DNA from 2 places in the Streptomyces sp. NPDC091289 genome. Region 1 is predicted to be linked to the other one. Evidence: predicted binding sites of a transcription regulator. Region 1 holds the regulator's gene; the other holds the start of a gene.
The links. Region 1 encodes HrcA, which represses chaperone genes, less so after heat shock. Its sites were predicted from a motif close to TTNGCACTCNGNNNNNCNGAGTGCNAA; they were not measured.

Region 1 (9,871 bases):
GCCCGCGGGCAGTTCGCGGGCCATGCGGTGGCCCTGTCCGGCCCACAGCGCCATGCCCTGGGCGTCCCCGGCCTTGGCGGCGGCCCGGCGCAGCCCGGTGGTGACGTAGTGGACCTGGGGGTAGGCGGCGGGGGCGTACGGACCGTGTTCGCGGACGAAGCGGTTGACCAGGCCGCGGGCGGGCCGCCCGGAGAAGGCGCGGGTCAGTTCGGTGCGGGCGAACAGCGGGTTGGTCAGGGCCTGCTTGTGCAGCAGGTGGGCCCCGGACTCGGGGCAGATCAGGAAGGCGGTGCCGAGCTGGGCGGCGTCGGCGCCCGCCGCGAGGACGGCGGCGATCTGGGCGCCGCGCATCAGGCCACCGGCGGCGACGACCGGGATCTGCACGGTCTCGCGGACCTGGGTGATGAGGGAGAGCAGTCCGGTGCCGGCGTGGCCGGCCTCCGGGTCGTCGCGGTGGGTGGACTGGTGGCCGCCCGCCTCGACGCCCTGGACGCAGAGGGTGTCGGCGCCCGCCCACTGGGCGCTCTGGGCCTCCTCGGCGGAGGTGACCGTGACGATGGTGTGCGTCCCGGCCCTGGCGAAGGCGTCCAGGGTGTCGCGGGTGGGGCAGCCGAAGGTGAAGGAGACCACCGGGACCGGGTCCTCCAGCAGGATCGCGACCTTCGCCTCGTAGCCGTCGTCGCCGCTGCTGTCCGGGTCGCCGAGCGGGGTCTCGTACCAGGTGGCCTCGCCGGCGAGCTGGTGGCGGTAGACCTCGACGGCGCTGGGGTCGGCGAGCGCGGGCTGCGGCATGAAGAGGTTGACGCCGAACGGCCCGCCGGTGAGCCGGCGCAGCTGTTTGATCTCGTTGTACATCCCGTCCGCCGTTTTGTACCCGGCGGCCAGGAACCCGAGCCCGCCGGCATCGGCGACGGCCCCGGCGAGCTGGGGTCCGGACGCGCCGCCCGCCATGGGGGCCTGCACGATCGGATACCGGCAGAGATCGGTCAACTCGGAGGACATGACCGCATCGTGCCACGTGCCCGTGCACGGGGCCGAATCAGCCAGCCGACGTCCTGACCGGTTCTCCCTCCGTACACGGCACCGCCCGCCGGTACGGAACCGGCGGGCGGTGCGGTGAAAGGGGAGGAAGCGGTTCAGCGGCCGTTGAACGCGTCCTTCAGCCGGGAGAAGAGCCCCTGCTGACCTGGCTGAAACTGGCCCAGGGGCCGCTCCTCGCCGCGCAGCTTGGAGAACTCCCGCAGGAGCCGCTCCTGTTCCGCGTCGAGCTTGGAGGGGGTCGTCACCTCGACGTGCACGATCAGGTCGCCCCGGCCGCCACCGCGCAGATGCGTGATCCCGCGCCCATGCAGGGGCACGGACTGGCCGGACTGGGTGCCGGGCCGGATGTCGATCTCCTCCAGGCCGTCCAGCGTCTCCAGCGGGCACTTGGTGCCGAGGGCCGCGGCCGTCATGGGGATGGTGACCGTGCAGTGCAGGTCGTCGCCGCGCCGCTGGAACACGGCGTGCGGCAGCTCGTGGATCTCCACGTACAGATCGCCGGCCGGGCCGCCGCCGGGGCCGACCTCGCCCTCTCCGGCGAGCTGGATGCGGGTGCCGTTGTCGACGCCCGCGGGGATCTTGACCGTGAGCGTGCGCCGCGAGCGGATGCGGCCGTCGCCGGCGCACTCCGGGCAGGGGGTGGGCACGACCGTGCCGAAGCCCTGGCACTGCGGGCAGGGTCGCGAGGTCATGACCTGGCCCAGGAAGGACCGGGTGACCTGCGAGACCTCGCCGCGGCCGCGGCACATGTCACAGGTCTGGGCGGAGGTCCCGGGGGCCGCGCCCTCGCCGCTGCAGGTGTTGCAGACGACGGCCGTGTCGACCTGGATGTCCTTGGTGGTGCCGAAGGCCGCCTCGTTGAGGTCGATCTCCAGCCGGATCATGGCGTCCTGGCCGCGCCGGGTGCGCGAACGGGGCCCGCGCTGCGCGGCGTTGCCGAAGAACGCGTCCATGATGTCGGAGAAGTTGCCGAAGCCGCCGGCTCCGAAACCGCCCGCGCCACCGCCGCCACCGCCACTGGCGGAGAGCGGGTCGCCGCCGAGGTCGTAGACCTGCTTCTTCTGCGGGTCCGAGAGCACCTCGTAAGCGGCGTTGATCTCCTTGAACCGCTCCTGGGTCTTCGGGTCCGGGTTGACATCCGGGTGCAGCTCGCGTGCGAGCCGACGGAATGCCTTCTTGATCTCGTCCTGAGATGCGTCGCGGCGCACGCCGAGTACGGCGTAGTAGTCCGTGGCCACTTACGACTCCGCCAGGATCTGTCCGACGTAACGTGCCACTGCGCGTACCGCTCCCATCGTTCCGGGGTAGTCCATGCGGGTCGGTCCGACCACGCCGAGTTTGGCGACTGCCTCGTCGCCCGAACCGTAGCCGACCGCGACGACGGACGTGGAGTTGAGCCCCTCGTGGGCGTTCTCGTGCCCGATACGTACGGTCATGCCCGAGTCCGTTGCCTCACCGAGCAGCTTCAGCAGGACGACCTGTTCCTCCAGTGCTTCCAGCACCGGCCGGATCATCACCGGGAAGTCGTGTCCGAAGCGTGTGAGGTTGGAGGTGCCGCCGATCATCAGCCGCTCCTCCGTCTCCTCGACCAATGTTTCGAGGAGGGTGGAAAGGACCGTGGAAACCGTCCCCCGGTCCTCGCTGTCGAAGGATTCCGGCAGCTCCTGCACCAGCTGCGGGACATCCGCGAAGCGGCGTCCGACGACCCGGCTGTTGAGCCGGGCCCGCAGATCCGCGAGCGATGCCTCGCCGAACGGTGCAGGGCAGTCGATCATACGCTGTTCGACCCGGCCGGTGTCCGTGATCAGGACGAGCATCAGCCGGGCGGGGGCGAGCGCCAGCAGTTCCACGTGCCGCACCGTCGAGCGGGTCAGCGAGGGGTACTGCACGACGGCGACCTGCCGGGTCAGCTGCGCGAGCAGCCGCACCGTCCGGCCGACCACGTCGTCGAGGTCGACCGCGCCGTCGAGGAAGTTCTGGATGGCCCGGCGCTCGGGCGAGGACAGCGGCTTGACGCCCGCGAGCCTGTCGACGAAGAGGCGGTACCCCTTGTCGGTGGGGATGCGGCCCGCGCTCGTGTGGGGCTGGGCGATGAAGCCCTCGTCCTCCAGCACCGCCATGTCGTTGCGGACGGTGGCCGGGGAGACCCCCAGCCGGTGCCGCTCGGTCAGCGCCTTCGAGCCGACGGGCTCCTCGGTGCCGACGTAGTCCTGGACGATGGCGCGCAGCACTTCGAGTCTGCGTTCGCTGAGCATCGCGCACACCTCCAGCTGTGTTTCTCCGGATTCCTCCGGTGTCCGGCTGGCACTCGGTGTGTTCGAGTGCCAGCAATCCCCCGGTCAGTGTACGGGGGTGGGGTGGGGCCGGGGCAAGGGCGACCGGCCACGCTCCCACGAGACTGCGCAGGTCGTTGCCGATAGCGTCGTTGTATGGACGTCGCTTGGGAAGACTTCGGCTGGGAGCGGTTGGGCAACGGTATCGGCAGGCGGCGGCTCCCGGGCTGGGATGCCACCGCCGGGCTGGTCGCCGGGCCGGACGGCGTATTGCTGTACGACACCGGCGCCACGCTGCGCGAGGGCGTCGAGCTGCGGCGGCAGGCCGAGGCGCTGCTCGGGCGGAGGGTGACGCATATCGCACTGAGCCACCCGCATTTCGATCATGTGCTGGGCACGGCGGCGTTCGCCGGGGCGCAGGTGTACGGGGCGGTGGGCGTCGGGGCTCTGCTGCGGGACGAGGCGGAGGGCCTGTGCGTCTCGTCGGTGCGTCACGGGGTCGCGGAGGACGAGGCGGCCCGGTCGGTGGACACGCTGGTGGTCCCGCACCACGAGGTGTGCGGCGACTGGACGCTCGACCTGGGCGGCGGCCGGCAGGTGCTGCTGGCGAACGTGGGCCCGGGGCACAGCGGCCATGACCTCGCGGTGCTGGTGCCGGGGGTGGACGGCGGGCCTCCGGTGGTGTTCTGCGGTGATCTGGTCGAGGAGTCGGGCGAGCCGCAGGCGGGCCCGGACGCGATCACCTCGCGCTGGCCGGCCGCGCTGGAGCGGCTGCTGGCGCTGGGCGGCGAGGACGCGCTGTACGTGCCGGGGCACGGGGCGGTGGTGGACGCGGGCTTCGTCCGGGCGCAGCGGGCGTCGTTGGAAGAGCGGTTCGCGACAGTGTGACGATTATCGTCGGTCCATGCGCAGCTACCAGCCGGACCTGACCCCGCCGTGGAAGCGGTCCGCCCCCGTGCCCGAGGTGCCCGCCGAACCCGATCTGGTCGTGGAGGAGGTCGGCAGCGGTTTCTGCGGGGCGGTGATCCGCTGCGAGAAGACGGCCCAGGGCCCGACGGTGACCCTGGAGGACCGGTTCGGCAAGCACCGGGTGTTCCCGATGGAGCCGCGCGGCTTCCTGCTGGAGGGCAAGGTCGTCACGCTGGTGCGCCCGGGGACCGGCGGTCCGGTGCGTCCCACCCGTACGGCTTCCGGTTCGGTGGCGGTGCCCGGGGCGCGGGCCCGGGTGGCGCGGGCCGGGCGGATCTATGTGGAGGGCCGGCACGACGCGGAGCTGGTCGAGCGGGTGTGGGGCGACGACCTGCGCATCGAGGGCGTGGTGGTCGAGTATCTGGAGGGCGTCGACGACCTCCCGGCCATCGTGGGCGAGTTCGCGCCGGGGCCGGACGCCCGGCTCGGCGTGCTGGTGGACCACCTGGTGACCGGCTCCAAGGAGTCCCGGATCGCGGCGCGGGTCTCGGACCCGCATGTGCTGGTGGTGGGCCACCCGTACATCGACGTGTGGGAGGCGGTGAAGCCGTCCTCGGTGGGGATCGACGCCTGGCCGGTGGTGCCGAGGGGCCAGGACTGGAAGACGGGTGTGTGCCGGGCGCTGGGGTGGCCGGAGAACACCGGGGCGGCCTGGCAGCACATCCTGTCCAAGGTGCGCAGCTACAAGGACCTGGAACCCCAACTCCTGGGCCGGGTGGAGGAATTGATCGACTTCGTCACTCTTCCGGACTGATGTCCCCCGGCTGATGCCCGTTCGTCCCGGACGATCACGTGCCGATCCCTATGAATGCCTGCGCCCCACACGCACCATCGGTTATTGAGGGGGGAGAACGGGCAGGCGGTTCACGGGCCGAAGGGTTCGAGGGAGCCGAAGGGTCCACGGGGGAAGGACACGGGGCGATGGCGCGCGAGGTCTGGCGGGACAGTGCGGACAACGAGGCGGCCTCGGCCGTCTTCCATCTGATGCAGCAGCTGATCGACCGCTACCGGGTCAACCGGCCCGTGATGCCGCTCGTGGTGGCCCAGGCGGCGGACGCCGGGGCCGGGCCGGAGATCGACGCCCGGGTGGAGCGGGTCGTCCACCAGGTGCACCGGGCCAACGCGTTACGCCGGGTGCCGGTGCGGCTGCTGGACGGCGAGGGCGCCACCCCGTACGAGGCGGCGCTCGCCATGGTGCGCACGCTCTCCGAGAAACCGTGGGAGACCCGCGAGAACACCCAGTACAAGACCTTCTCCTTTCCCCGCTCCCGGCTGCTCGGGGCGATCGAGCAGGCCACCGCGACGGTGGTCGAGCAGTCCGACGGGAACACCTCCGAGGTCCGCGAGGAAAGGATTCTGGAGCAGCTCAGCCGGCTGCGCTGGCGGTCCGGCCGGCCGCGCCGGGGCAGCTGGTGGGAGTCGCTGCGGGATTCGGTGCGGCCCGAGACGTTCGTCGGCGCGCTCTTCATCGCCCTGCTCAGCGTGCTGCTCGGGGAGATCGACTGGCTGCTGACGGCCCTGGTGGCGGCCGTCGCGCTGCTGGGGCTCGCCGTGGTGGGCCTGGCGAGCCGGGCCGCGCCGCCGCTGCTGTGGCTGCGCCGGGCCAGCCGGTGGTTCGCCACCACCTCGTCGCTGGCCGCCTCCAGCACCGGCTATCCGTCGGACGGCTGGTCGTGGTTCTCGCCGAGCGGTTCGTGGCGGGTGATCCGGGCGCGGGCGGCGGCGGTCGCGGAGCGGGTGGCGGACGCGGGGGCGGGCGACGAGCACGCGCGCCAGTTCCATCTGGAGCTGCGGGTGCAGGCGCTGCTGGAGGACCTGCGGCACAACTACCGCCCGCACTCCCTGGACTGGCGGCGCGGCAAGCGCACGGTCCCGCCGGTGGTGTTCCTGCCCCGGGCCACGCAGGACAACGGCGGCATCCTGCTGATCAACGCGATCAACAACGTACGGTCGCGGCGCAGCGAGGTGGATCCGCTGCTGCTGCTCGCCTCGCTGCCGGCCCCGGAGATCATGCGGCACACCCCGCCGCTGCCCCCGGAGCGGCCGGGGCCCGGTGCGCCGGCCGGCTCCTCGGGGGCCCGGGCCCGCTACGAGCGCTGGGTGGACGATCTGAGCCTGGGCCAGTCGCCGGTGGCGGCGGCGACGCTGGCGTGGGTGCTGCTGCTGCCGCTGTCCACCGAGAAGCTGACCCATGAGCACGCGCACGCGCAGCTCGTCACCCACCGGGTGCGGCGGACCTGGGCGTGGTGGGTGATGTCGCGGGCGAGCATCGCCGTGCTCGTCGTGGGCTCGCTGCTGGGGGCGTTCCTGTGGGCCGGGCACTGGCGCGATACGTACTGCCACGGGCCGCTGACCGACCGCAACACGGACGGGATCTGGGCCGGGGAGGGGGACGACCGGGAGTGCGTGGGGGTGGCGACCGCGCCCGAGGTGCTCTTCGCCCGGGGCAACGGCCTGGAGCTGAACGGGGCCGGGAAGGGCATCACGTTCGAGCGGATCGAGCAGGCGATCCGTGAGGAGAACGCCGACATCGAGCCGGGCGACGCGTATGTGACGGTCGTGTACGCCGGGCCGCTGACCGCCACGGGCAAGGACCGGGAGCGGACCCGCAAGGGTCTGGAGGAGCTGACCGGCGTCTACCTCCAGCAGCGGGCGGTGAACAAGACCGTGGGCCGGTCAGTGAAGCTGCGGGTGCTGACCGCCAACGGCGGCGAGGACATGTTGCGGCAGCTCACCGCCGTACGGAAGATCATCGAGGTGGCCCGGCGGGATCCGTCGGTGGTCGGGGTGGTCGGTCTCGGCCGCAACACCGACGAGAGCGACGACGCGACGCGGCTGCTGCGCGATGCCGGGCTGCCGCTGGTGAACACGACGAACTCCAGCGGCGAGCTGCCCCGCCGGTTCCCCAACTACTTCGGGCTCGCGGCGACGGACGAGGAGCAGACGTACGCGCTCGGGCTGGTCGCCCGGCAGATCGCGCAGGGCCTCGACCGCCCGCACGCGATCGTGCTGTCGCGCGGGGACCGCAACGGCGACCTGGACCGGTACACCGCCGAGCAGCGGGCCGCGGGCAAGGAGATGCTGCGGACGTCGGGCTTCTCGCTGGGCCAGGACGTGAGCTACGACCTCGCGGGCGGGGCGAGCCTGAATGACCCGCTGACCACCATCTGCCAGGCCGATCGGGTGCCGGACGCGCTGTATTTCGCGGGGCGGGTCGAGGACGTGCCGACGCTGATGGCGGGCCTGTCGGGCACCACCGGGTGCTCGGACCGGCGGATGACGGTGTTCACGGGGGACGATCTGACGAAGGGCACCTTCGACGACAGCACGTCGATCGCGGCCAACGTCACGCTCTACCACAGCTCCCTCGCCCCGCTGGACCGGGGAAAGAACCTCGGCTTCTACGGGGACGCGTACCGCACGCTGCGGGCGCTGCACCCCGACGGGGAGGTCGCCTCGCTGGCCTCGGGGCGTCCGGCGTACGAGGACGAGCTGTTCGCCAGCGGGCAGACCGTCATCTCCTACAGCGCGACGGCGGCCCTGTACGACGCCGCGGCGCGCGGCGACAAGCGGCGGAGCGCGGCGGAGACGTGGGCGACGCTGCACACGGTGGACCTCAACAACATGCCCACGGGGACGATCTCGTTCAGCCGGGCGAAGTCCTCGGTCTCGGACCATGTGCACGGTCTCAACATCGTCAAGGTGGTCCGGCCGGGGCCGAGCGCCGAGCGGACCCTGGTGTGCGGCAAGCCGGCCGGGGTCGCGCCGCCGCTGACGGCGAAGGAGTGCAAGCCGTGAGGCAGCCGTCCCGGGGACTCAGTCGACCAGGTCGCGGACGACGGCGTCGGCCAGGAGCCGCCCGCGCAGGGTGAGGACCGCACGGCCCTCCTCGTACGGTGCCGGGTCCAGCAGTCCGTCGGTCAGGGCGCGCCGGGAGGCGGCGAGGCCGTCGGGTTTCAGGAGGTCCAGCGGGCAGCCCTCGCGGAGCCGCAGCTCCAGCAGGATGCGCTCGACCCGGCGGTCCTCGTCAGCGAGGATCTCGCGGCCGGCGCCGGGCGAGCGGCCCTCGGAGAGCGCCTGGGCGTACGCGCCGGGGTGCTTCACGTTCCACCAGCGGACCCCGCCGACGTGGCTGTGGGCTCCGGGGCCCGCGCCCCACCAGTCGGCGCCGCGCCAGTACAGCTCGTTGTGGAGGCAGCGGCCGGCCTCGGTGGTGGCCCAGTTGGAGACCTCGTACCAGTCGAAGCCGGCGGCGGCGAAGGCCTCGTCCGCGATGAGATAGCGGTCGGCGTGCGCGTCGTCGTCGGTCATCGGGATCTCGCCGCGCCGGATGCGGCGGGCGAGCTGGGTGCCCTCCTCGACGATCAGGGCGTACGCGGAGACATGGTCGGGGCCCGCGCCGATCGCGGCGTCCAGGGTGGCCCGCCAGTCGTCGTCGGACTCGCCGGGGGTGCCGTAGATCAGGTCGAGGTTGACGTGGTCGAAGCCCGCCGCCCGGGCCTCGGCGACGCAGGCCTCGGGGCGGCCGGGGGTGTGCGTACGGTCCAGGATCTTCAGGACGTGCTGCTTGGCGCTCTGCATGCCGAAGGAGACCCGGTTGAAGCCGCCCTCGCGCAGGGCGGAGAGGTAGGCCGGGTCGACGGACTCCGGATTCGCCTCGGTGGTGATCTCCGCGTCCTCCGCGAGCCCGAACTCATCCCGGATCGACGCCAGCATCCGTACGAGATCGGCGGCGGGCAGCAGGGTGGGCGTGCCGCCGCCGACGAAGACGGTGCGGACCGGGCGCGGATCGTCGCCGAGGACCTTGCGGGCCTGGCGGACCTCCTCGATCAGATGCGCGGCGTAGTTGTCGCGGGAGGCCAGCGCTCCGCCGGAGCCGCGCAGCTCGGTGGCGGTGTAGGTGTTGAAGTCGCAGTAGCCGCAGCGGGTGGCGCAGTACGGCACGTGCAGATAGAAGCCGAGCGGGCGGTCGGCTGCGCCTTCCAGGGCGTGGCGGGGCAGCGCCCCGTCGTCGGGCACGGGCTCACCATCGGGCAGTACGGAAGGCATACCGACCATTGTCGCTCGCCGCGGAGGCGTATTGCTCCGCTCACTCCGCGTGCAGCACCAGCAGGGCCACGTCGTCGTCCGGCGGCTGCTCGGCGAACTCGTGGACCGCCCGTCGGATCCGCTCGGCGGTGGCGTCGGCGGGCAGCCCGGCGCACCCGGCCAGCACCCGGGCCAGCCCGTCCCCGTCGTCGAACATCAGCGGGCCCGACCGCCGCTCGGTCACCCCGTCCGTGACGCAGAGCAGGGTGTCCCCGGGCGCGAGGTCGAAGACCTGGCTCTCGTAGGCCACGTCCTCGACGACCCCGAGCAGCACCTGGGGCTCGGCGGCCGGGCGTACGGAGCCGTCGGGGCGCAGCAGCAGCGGCAGCGGGTGCCCGGCGCTGGCCACCGTGCAGCGGACCCCGCCGTCGGGGAGCGGCACGACCTCCCCGTACAGCAGGGAGAGGAACCGTGACTGGGTGCCGTCGTGGAGCTGCTGGCCCCCGGCGGCGGCGACCATCAGGGCGGCGGCCTCGGCGGCCTCCATGGCGTCGTCGAGG
Region 2 (9,871 bases), on a different contig from region 1:
CGATGTGGCCCCCGGCGAGACCGGCATGGCCTCGGGGCTGCTCAACAGCTCACGGCAGGTCGGCGGCTCGCTCGGCCTCGCCGTCCTGGTCACCGTCGCCGCCCGGGTCACCGGTGGCTCCACCGGGCTCACCGAGCTGTCCTCGGGGTACGCGACCGCGTTCTGGGCCGCTGCGGGCCTCCTGGCGGCGGCCGCGCTGGCGGCGTACGTCCTGCTGCCGGCGGAGCGGAAGAGCCTCGACGGGCCGGTGGCCGTGGCGCGGCAGGACCAGGACAGGGGCGCGGCCTCCCGCTGAGCCCGTACGGGGGCGGTACGGGTGCGGCCTCACGCTGGGCCCGTACGGGTGCGGCCTCCTGCTGGGCCCGTACGGGTGCGGTACGGGCCGTCTCCTCGCGGGTCCGGGGCGTGTCCGATGAGTTCGGGCGGCGGGCCGGGTCTACCTTCCACGAGGTCCGGACCGGCCGGCCCGGACGTGTGGACGGCCCGACGAGGAGAAGACCATGCAGAAGATCACCCCCTGTCTCTGGTACGACGGCCGGGCGAAGGAGGCGGCCGAGCACTACGTCGCGATCTTCGGCGGTGACTCCCGCATCGGGGACATCACCTACTACGGTGCGGAGGCCCCCGGCGAGACGGGCTCCGTGCTCACCGTCGACTTCCGGCTCGCGGGCCAGGACTACATCGCGCTCAACGGAGGCCCGCAGTTCCCGTTCACGGAGGCGATCTCGCTCTCCGTCGACTGCGCCGACCAGGCCGAGGTCGACCGGTTCTGGGCCGCGCTCTCCGAGGGCGGCGAGGAGGGCCAGTGCGGCTGGCTCAAGGACAAGTTCGGGGTGTCCTGGCAGGTCGTCCCGAACGAGCTCCAGCAGCTGGTGACCGGCCCGGACAAGGCGAGGGCGGAACGAGCCGTCAAGGCCATGCTCGGCATGGGCAAGCTGGACATCCAGGCGCTGCGCGACGCCTGAACGGGCGCACGGCGCGGAGGGCTTGGGCGGGCGCGCGTCCGCTGCGGCCGCCTCGATAGTGTTTCGCGCATGCCACGCCGTGCCCCGCTCCCCCCACCCCCGCCGCCCGTCGAGATCCGCTCCTGGCCCGACCGCGAGGCGATGCTCGCCGACCGGGCGGTGGTCCTGGGCGAGCTGGTGAGGATGCACGTGGGGCCGGGGCGGCTCGGGCTGCTGTGGATGTGGGCGGCGCTCGCCGCGATCGGCTGGAGCCTGGTGGGCTCCGGGATCGTCATGTTCGAGCAGGCGATCGACCTGGTTGACTTCACCAGCGTCGTCGGCGGAATCGTCAGCCTGGTCATCGGCGTCGCGGTCCTCATCCCGGCCGCGGTCTTCCTCTGGGTCGGTGTCTCCCGGGACCGGAAGGTCCGCGTGCTGCTCACCGCCTGGGGCGCGCTGGGCCACGACCCGGAGCGCGACCGGCGGCTGCGGATGCCCGGGACGAGCCTCGCCTGGCTGCTGCTGTCGTTCGCCCTGGGCGCGGTGGGGCTGGCCCTGTGCGTCGTCATGCCCGCGACCGCGCAGCCGGGCCGGGAGACGTACGGGCAGGTCGCCCTGGTGATGGGCGTCGGCATGGTCGCCTGGCTGACCGCGCTGATCGGCGCGGTCACCGCCCTGGCACACCGCCGCTGGGTGGTGGGCGTCCTGATGGGATCCGCCGGCCGGGTCAGCCCAGCGGATGGCCGATCAGCATCGTCGGAGCCCCCGCCACCCGGGTCAGGAACACCGTCGCCGCGTGCGGACCGCTCAGCTTCATCCGGCGACGCAGCTCCTCCGGCTCCACCGCCGAGCCGCGCTTCTTGACGGTCAGCACGCCGACCTGACGCTCCCGCAGTAGCGCCTTCAACTTCTTCATGTTGAAGGGCAGCCGGTCGGTGATCTCGTACCCGGCGACGTACGGGGAGGAGTACGGCTCGTCGCCCGTGACGTACGCGATCGTCTCGTCCACCAGCCGCCCGCCGCACCGCTCCACGATGTCGGCGACCAGATGGGCCCGGATCACCGCGCCGTCCGGCTCGTACAGATAGCGCCCGACCGGGCCCACGGGCGGGGCGGGCAGCGGGGCCGGGGCGGTCAGGGTCGCCCCGGACGGCAACAGCGTGGCCCGGAACGCCCCGGGCGCGAAGCCCTCCCCGTACCAGAGCACCGCCTCCTTCACATCGCCGCCGTCCGAGATCCACTCGGCCTCCGCCTCCGGGCCGATCGCCTCGTGCGGGACGCCCGGGGCGATCTTCAGCGCCGCCCGGGGGGCCTTCAGCGCGGCGGCCGTCGCCCAGGACAGCGGCGGTGAGTACGCCTCCGGGTCGAAGATGCGGCCCCGCCCGCCGCGCCGCGCCGGGTCCACGAAGACCGCGTCGTACGGGGCGGTGTCGATCTCGGTGACATCGGCGCACCGCACCTCGATCAGCCCGGCCAGGCCGAGCGCCCCGGCGTTGGCGCGGGCCACCTCGGCGGTCAGCGGGTCGCGGTCCACGGCCAGGACGGAGATCCCGGCGCGGGCCAGCGCGATGGCGTCGCCGCCGATGCCGCAGCACAGGTCGGCCACGCTGCGCACGCCGAGCCCGGCGAACCGGGCGGCGCGGTGGGTGGCGACCGAGGTGCGGGTGGCCTGCTCGACGCCGTTGGGCGTGAAGTACATCCGGTACGCGTCCGTCGCCCCGAACTTCGCCACCGCCCGCTGCCGCAGCCGGGCCTGGCCGAGCGCCGCCGACACCAGCTCCGCCGGGTGCGTGCGGCGCAGCCGGGTCGCGGTGGCCAGCTCGTCGGCGGGGTCGTGGTCGCGGAGCTCGGCCAGCAGCTGCTCGCCCTCGGGGGTGCGCAGCGCGGCGAAGGCGGCGCGGGCGGGGTCGTCGGACGGGGCGGCGGGGGTCGTTGCGTTCACCCGGTCCATTGTGGCCGGTGCGCCGGTGTGGGCCGGCCGGGGGACGGGGCGGGGCCGCTCGCGGTGTCGAAAGGGCGCGCGGGCCGGTGGCTGGCAGGATGCGGCGCCATGCAGCTAGTACGACAAAAAGAAAAATCAGCCATGAAGCGGCACAGGTCGGGCGTCGTCGTGCTGGCGGCCCTGCTGGCCGCCGCCGTCGCCTCCGGATGCGCGGCGGAGGCGGGCGGCAGCGGCGCGGGAGCTCCCGGCGGACCCGCGAAGCCCGCCGCCGGCCAGCCGGGCGAGGCCGCCCCGAAGGCCGGTCCCGCCCGCGCACCCGACACGTACGCCGAGACACTCAAGAAGAAGCAGGCCGCACGGGCCGTCGCCGCGAAGAAGTGGAAACTCGCCAAGACCCCGCTCGCGGCCCCCGAGCCGCCGAAGGTGAAGCCCGCCATCACCACGCGCAAGGGCTTCGAGGTCCGGGACGACAAGGGGCTGCCGCCCGTCTTCACCACCGTCCCGACCAAGGAGAAGATCGTCTTCCTGACGATGGACGACGGGGCGGAGAAGGACCCCGAGCTGCTGCGGATGATGACCGAACTGGACATCCCGTACAGCGCGTTCCTCAGTGACTACGTCACCAGCGACGACTACGGCTACTTCAAGAAGATGCAGCAGCGCGGGGTGACCATCAGCAACCACACCCTCAACCACCGCTATCTGCCCGGCCTCTCCTACGCCGAGCAGAAGCGGGAGATCTGCGGTCAGCAGGAGAAGATCCTCAAGCACTACGGGAAGCGGCCCACCCTCTTCCGCCCGCCCTACGGCAACTACAACCGCGACACCCTCGTCGTCGCCAAGTCCTGCGGGATCACCGCCGTACCCCTGTGGGCCTCCGAGGCCTTCCCCGACCACATGGAGTGGCGCGAGTGGGACCGGGACCTGCACCCCGGCGACATCGTCCTCACCCACTTCCGGGGCAAGGAGGACTGGAAGGGCTCGATGCCCGACATGATCCGCCGGGTCATGAAGACCATCACGGACAAGGGATACGCGGTGGCGAAGCTGGAGGACTACGTCTGATCCCCGCCGGAGGAGCCCCGGCCGGGACGGCGCGAGGGTGGTGAATTGGCACTCCGCTTGACCGAGTGCTAATCGCGGTCATAGTCTCGGGTCTGGCACTCCCCCCTGGAGAGTGCCAGCACCACACTGTGCGACAGGGCAGGTCCGGCACCCGCGACGACGGATCGGTCTGGTCGCCGCCCACAGACTGTTAAACCCCGTGAGATCTCCGAAGGGGGAGACCGGATCGTGTCGACCACCAGCTCCAAGGTTGCGATCAAGCCGCTCGAGGACCGCATTGTGGTCCAGCCGCTCGACGCCGAGCAGACCACGGCTTCCGGCCTGGTCATTCCGGACACCGCGAAGGAGAAGCCCCAGGAGGGCGTCGTCCTTGCCGTCGGTCCGGGCCGCTTCGAGAACGGCGAGCGGCTTCCGCTCGACGTCAAGACCGGCGACGTCGTCCTGTACAGCAAGTACGGCGGCACCGAGGTGAAGTACAACGGCGAGGAGTACCTCGTCCTCTCGGCCCGCGACGTTCTCGCGATCGTCGAGAAGTAATTCACCCACGTTTGCTTGTGTTCTGCGCCCCTGGCCCCCTGCGAAATAACTAGCCGGGCGGCGAGGGGCGCAGTTCGTTTGAGAGGGAAGTACAGCCCATGGCGAAGATTCTGAAGTTCGACGAGGACGCCCGTCGCGCCCTTGAGCGCGGCGTCAACAAGCTTGCCGACACGGTCAAGGTGACGATCGGCCCCAAGGGCCGCAACGTCGTCATCGACAAGAAGTTCGGCGCTCCCACCATCACCAACGACGGTGTCACCATCGCGCGCGAGGTCGAGCTCGACGACCCGTACGAGAACCTCGGTGCCCAGCTCGTCAAGGAGGTGGCGACCAAGACCAACGACGTAGCGGGTGACGGCACCACCACCGCGACCGTCCTGGCCCAGGCGCTCGTCCGCGAGGGCCTGCGCAACGTCGCCGCCGGCGCCTCCCCGGCCGCCCTGAAGAAGGGCATCGACGCCGCGGTCAAGGCCGTGTCCGAGGAGCTCCTCGCGACCGCCCGCCCGATCGACGACAAGTCCGACATCGCCGCCGTGGCCGCGCTCTCCGCGCAGGACACCCAGGTCGGCGAGCTCATCGCGGACGCGATGGACAAGGTCGGCAAGGACGGTGTCATCACCGTCGAGGAGTCCAACACCTTCGGTCTGGACCTGGAGTTCACCGAGGGCATGGCCTTCGACAAGGGCTACCTGTCCCCGTACATGGTGTCCGACCAGGAGCGTATGGAGGCCGTCCTCGACGACCCGTACATCCTGATCCACCAGGGCAAGATCGGCTCCATCCAGGAGCTGCTCCCGCTCCTGGAGAAGGTCATCCAGGCCGGCGCCTCCAAGCCGCTCCTGATCATCGCCGAGGACGTCGAGGGCGAGGCGCTCTCCACCCTCGTCGTCAACAAGATCCGTGGCACCTTCAACGCCGTCGCGGTGAAGGCCCCGGGCTTCGGCGACCGCCGCAAGGCCATGCTCGGTGACATCGCCACCCTCACCGGTGCGACCGTCATCGCCGAGGAGGTCGGCCTCAAGCTCGACGGCGCCGGTCTCGACGTGCTGGGCACCGCCCGCCGCGTCACCGTCTCCAAGGACGACACGACCATCGTCGACGGCGGGGGCAACTCCGAGGACGTCAAGGGCCGCGTCAACCAGATCAAGGCCGAGATCGAGTCCACGGACTCCGACTGGGACCGCGAGAAGCTCCAGGAGCGCCTCGCGAAGCTGGCCGGCGGCGTGTGCGTCATCCGCGTCGGCGCCGCCACCGAGGTGGAGCTCAAGGAGAAGAAGCACCGCCTCGAGGACGCCATCTCGGCGACCCGCGCCGCTGTCGAGGAGGGCATCGTCTCCGGCGGTGGCTCCGCCCTCGTCCACGCGGTGAAGGTCCTGGAGGGCAACCTCGGCAAGACCGGCGACGAGGCCACCGGTGTCGCGGTCGTCCGCCGCGCCGCCGTCGAGCCGCTGCGCTGGATCGCCGAGAACGCCGGCCTGGAGGGTTACGTCATCACCTCCAAGGTCTCCGAGCTCGACAAGGGCCAGGGCTTCAACGCCGCCACCGGCGAGTACGGCGACCTGGTCAAGGCCGGCGTCATCGACCCGGTCAAGGTCACCCGCTCCGCCCTGGAGAACGCCGCGTCCATCGCGTCGCTGCTGCTCACGACCGAGACCCTGGTCGTCGAGAAGCCGGCCGAGGAAGAGGCCGACGCCGGTCACGGCGGCCACGGCCACTCCCACTAGTACGGCCCGCACCGCTCGGTACGCCGTTCGGTACGCCTGAGGCCCGGCACCCCCGTCGCGGGGGCGCCGGGCCTCGGTGCGTTCCGCCCCGGCTACGCGGAGCGGGCGAGGTCCTCCGGCGTCACCGGGTCCGCGAACGGCAGCCCGCTCGCGTACCGCGCCACCTCGTCCAGCGCGAAGTCCGCCAGGCGGTGGATCTCATCGCCCAGCGAACCCGCCACATGCGGCGTCAGCAGCACATTCGGCAGGTCGTACAGCGGCGAGTCGGCGGGCGGCACCTCCGGTTCCGTCACATCGAGCACCGCGTTCAGCCGCCCCGACACCAGCTCGGGCAGCAGCGCGTCGCCGTCGATCAGCGAACCCCGCGAGGTGTTGATCAGCGTCGCCCCGTCCGCCATCGCCGCCAACTGCGCCGCACCGATCAGATGCCGGGTCGCGGGCAGCTCCGGCGCGTGGACGGAGACGATCCGGCTGCGGGCGCACAGCTCGTCCAGGCCCACCTTCTCCGCGCCCAGCCGCACCGCCGTCCCCGCGTCCACGTACGGGTCGAAGAGCAACACGTCCAGATCGAACGGGCGCAGCAGCTCGATCACCCGGCGGCCGATCCGCGAAGCGCCCACGATGCCCACGCACCGCCGGTAGTTGCCGTGCCCCGCCAGCTCCGCGCGCCAGTCGTGCGGGGCGCGCAGCTCCCGGTAGCGGCGGGCGGCGGGCAGCACGTTCTTGCCCGCCTGGAGGATCGCGGCCAGCGTGTACTCCGCGACCGGCAGCGCGTTCGCCCCGGCCGCCGAGGTGACCCGCAGCCCGCGCTCCCAGCAGGCCGGGGTGATGTGGTGCTTGACGCTCCCGGCCGCGTGGACGACGGCCCGTAGCCGGGGCGCGGCGGCCAGGACGTCGGCGGTCAGCGGGGGCGCCCCCCAGCAGGTGATGAGCAGCTCCGCCCCGGCCAGCGCCCGTGCCACCTCGGGCGTCGGGCCGGTCAGCCGGTGGGCGACCAGGCCGGGGTCGGTGTCCACGAGCGCGGTGAGCCGCGCCCGCTGCCGGGCGCCGAACAACTGCTCCGCGATGCCCGGGCCCATCGCGAGAAGGGCGGCGGGGGTGGTGGGTGCGGTGGCGGGGGTGGTGGTCATTTGACGCTCCCCGCGGTCAGGCCCGCCTTCCAGTGCCGCTGGAGCAGGACGAAGGCGATGATCAGCGGCGTGACGGCCAGGAGGGAGCCGGTGACGACCATCGGGTAGAAGGCCGGGTCGGCGTTGGCGTTGCTGTGCCAGTTGTAGAGGCCCAGGCTCAGCGGATAGAGGTCCTTGTCCGAGAGCATCACCAGGGGCAGGAAGAAGTTGTTCCAGATCGCGGTGAACTGGAACAGGAACACCGTCACGAACCCCGGCATCACCATCCGGAGACCGACCGACCAGAAGGTCCGCAGCTCACCGGCCCCGTCGATCCGGGCGGCCTCCAGCACCTCGTCGGGTATGTAGCCCGCGCTGAAGATCCGGGAGAGATACACGCCGAACGGGTTGACCAGCGCCGGGATCAGCACCGCCCAGTACGTGTTGACCGTGCCCGTCTCGACCGCCAGCAGATACAGCGGCAGGGAGAGGGCGGTGGAGGGCAGCAGGACGCCCAGCAGCACCAGGGCGAACAGCTTCTCCTTGCCCCGGAAGCGGTACTTGTCGAAGGCGTACCCGGCGGCGACGCTGATCAGCGAGCAGCCCAGCGCCCCGACCCCGGCGTACAGCAGCGAGTTGCCGTACCACCGGAAGTAGATGCCGTCCTGGTAGGACGTCAGCTCGGAGAGATTGTGTCCGAGGTCGAATCCCTCGAAGGAGAAGACGTCGCCGCCCAGCAGATTCCCGGCGTCCTTGGTGGCCGCCGTGAGCAGCCAGATCAGCGGGAAGAGCGTGTAGACGGCGGCGATCAGCAGGACGACGTTGACCGCGGTCTTCGACAGCCATCGGGTGGAGGTCATCGGCGTGCCTCCTTCTTACGGTTGGCGAAGCGCGTGACGACGAAGGAGAGCACGGCGGCGACCAGGGCGATCAGGACGGACGCGGCGGCGGCCAGGCCGTAGTCGTTGCGCTCGAACGCCGCGCTGTAGGCGTACATGTTCGGGGTCCAGGTGCTGGTCACCGCGGAGCCCGAGCCGCGGCTGAGGATGAGGGGCTCGGTGAACAGCTGGAGCGAGCCGATGATCGTGAAGAGCAGGACCATCACCAGCGACGAGCGGATCAGGGGGAGCTTGATCGAGAAGGCGATCCGCCAGTTTCCCGCGCCGTCGACGGTCGCCGCCTCCAGCAGCGAGCGGTCCACGGCCTGGAGCGCGGCGTAGAAGATCACCACGTTGTAGCCGAGCCACTGCCACAGCGCGATGTTCACGATGGAGGGGAGCGTGCCTTCGGAGGAGAAGAAGTCGAAGCCGAAACCGCCGGCCTCCATCGCGGCGACGACCGGGCTGAGCTGCGGGGTGTAGAGGTAGATCCAGATCAGTGCGGCGATCAGGCCCGGGATGGCGTGCGGCAGGAACAGCGCCAGTTGGAAGAAGCGGCGGGCGCGGGCCAGCGCGGTGTCCAGCAGCAGCGCCAGCACGATCGCGCCGCCGCCCATCAGCGGGATGTAGAACGCGCAGTAGCCGAGCAGCACCCAGAAACCGTCGCGGAACGCCTGGTCGCCCAGGGCCGTCGCGTAGTTGCCGAGCCCGTCGAAGACCGTACGGGGACCGTCGAAGCCCAGGCCGGACTGCTTCTCGGTGAAGAGGCTGAGCCAGAGTGCGTAGCCGACCGGGACGATCATCGCCACGGTGAACAGGGCGAAGAAGGGGGCCAGGAGCGTGCCCGCCGCCAGCCGGGTCCGGGCCCTGCTGCTCAGGGCCGTCGACCGGCGTGCGGTGCGTTCGGTGTCGTCGGTGCTCATGAGCCCTCCTCCACCTGCAGGCCGCGCTTCCTCAGGTCGGCGACGGTGGCCTCGTGGGCCCGCCTGATCGCGCGCGGCAGCGTCGAGCCGCCACTGACGACCTCGCCCAGCTCGTCGCCCAGCGCGGAGTTGGTCGCCCCGGGGCTCGGCCCCCACACCCAGTCGGGCCCGATGGACCTGCCGGCCTCCTCGAACAGCCCGTACAGGTCCTGGCCGCCGTAGAAGCTCGTGTCGAACGCCTTCTTCGCGATCGGCACCATGGCGGGGGAGGCGGGCAGGGCGCTCGACGTACTGGCCCCGATCCGGGCGTTGATCGCGTCCTCGTGCGTCGACATCCACAGCGCGAACTCGACGGCGGCCGCGGTCTTCGTGCTGCCTTTGCTGACGGCGAACGTCGAACCGCCGATCATCCCGCTGGCCGGCCGGTCCGCCTCCTGGCTCGGCAGCCGGACCGCCGCCCACCTGCCCTTCTGCTCGGGCACGATGCCCGCGAGCACGCCCGCGCTCCAGGACGCCCCGAGGTAGCCGACGGTGGTGCCCTGCTTGAGGGATCCGGTCCACTCCGGGCTGAACGAGGAGGCGGTGGAGACGAGCCGGTCGTCGATCAGGCCCTGCCAGTACGCGGCGGTGCGCTCCGAGGCGGGGTCGGTGGTGTCGATCCGCCAGGCGTCCGTCCCGGCCCGGAACCACTGCGCGCCCGCCTGCCACGCCATGGCCTGGAAGAACGTCGGGTCGTCGGGGAAGAAGGT

Region 2: the regulator HrcA is predicted to act here: its motif matches at 3,997-4,023, upstream of groES (co-chaperone GroES).

What each region holds. Positions count from the first base shown of each region.
Region 1 is NZ_JBIVUT010000014.1:96,330-106,200, reverse strand. Features, by position in the region: gene ACIQPT_RS20070 (nitronate monooxygenase) at 1-1,002, opposite strand, end outside; gene dnaJ (molecular chaperone DnaJ) at 1,137-2,279, opposite strand; gene hrcA (heat-inducible transcriptional repressor HrcA) at 2,280-3,296, opposite strand; gene ACIQPT_RS20055 (MBL fold metallo-hydrolase) at 3,471-4,202, shown strand; gene ACIQPT_RS20050 (DUF3097 domain-containing protein) at 4,219-5,037, shown strand; gene ACIQPT_RS20045 (hypothetical protein) at 5,205-8,081, shown strand; gene hemW (radical SAM family heme chaperone HemW) at 8,100-9,341, opposite strand; gene ACIQPT_RS20035 (SpoIIE family protein phosphatase) at 9,373-9,871, opposite strand, start outside.
Region 2 is NZ_JBIVUT010000006.1:246,830-256,700, forward strand. Features, by position in the region: gene ACIQPT_RS10270 (MFS transporter) at 1-295, shown strand, start outside; gene ACIQPT_RS10275 (VOC family protein) at 501-965, shown strand; gene ACIQPT_RS10280 (methyltransferase domain-containing protein) at 1,672-2,895, opposite strand; gene ACIQPT_RS10285 (polysaccharide deacetylase family protein) at 3,028-3,951, shown strand; gene groES (co-chaperone GroES) at 4,180-4,488, shown strand; gene groL (chaperonin GroEL) at 4,587-6,212, shown strand; gene ACIQPT_RS10300 (hydroxyacid dehydrogenase) at 6,305-7,342, opposite strand; gene ACIQPT_RS10305 (carbohydrate ABC transporter permease) at 7,339-8,181, opposite strand; gene ACIQPT_RS10310 (carbohydrate ABC transporter permease) at 8,178-9,122, opposite strand; gene ACIQPT_RS10315 (ABC transporter substrate-binding protein) at 9,119-9,871, opposite strand, start outside.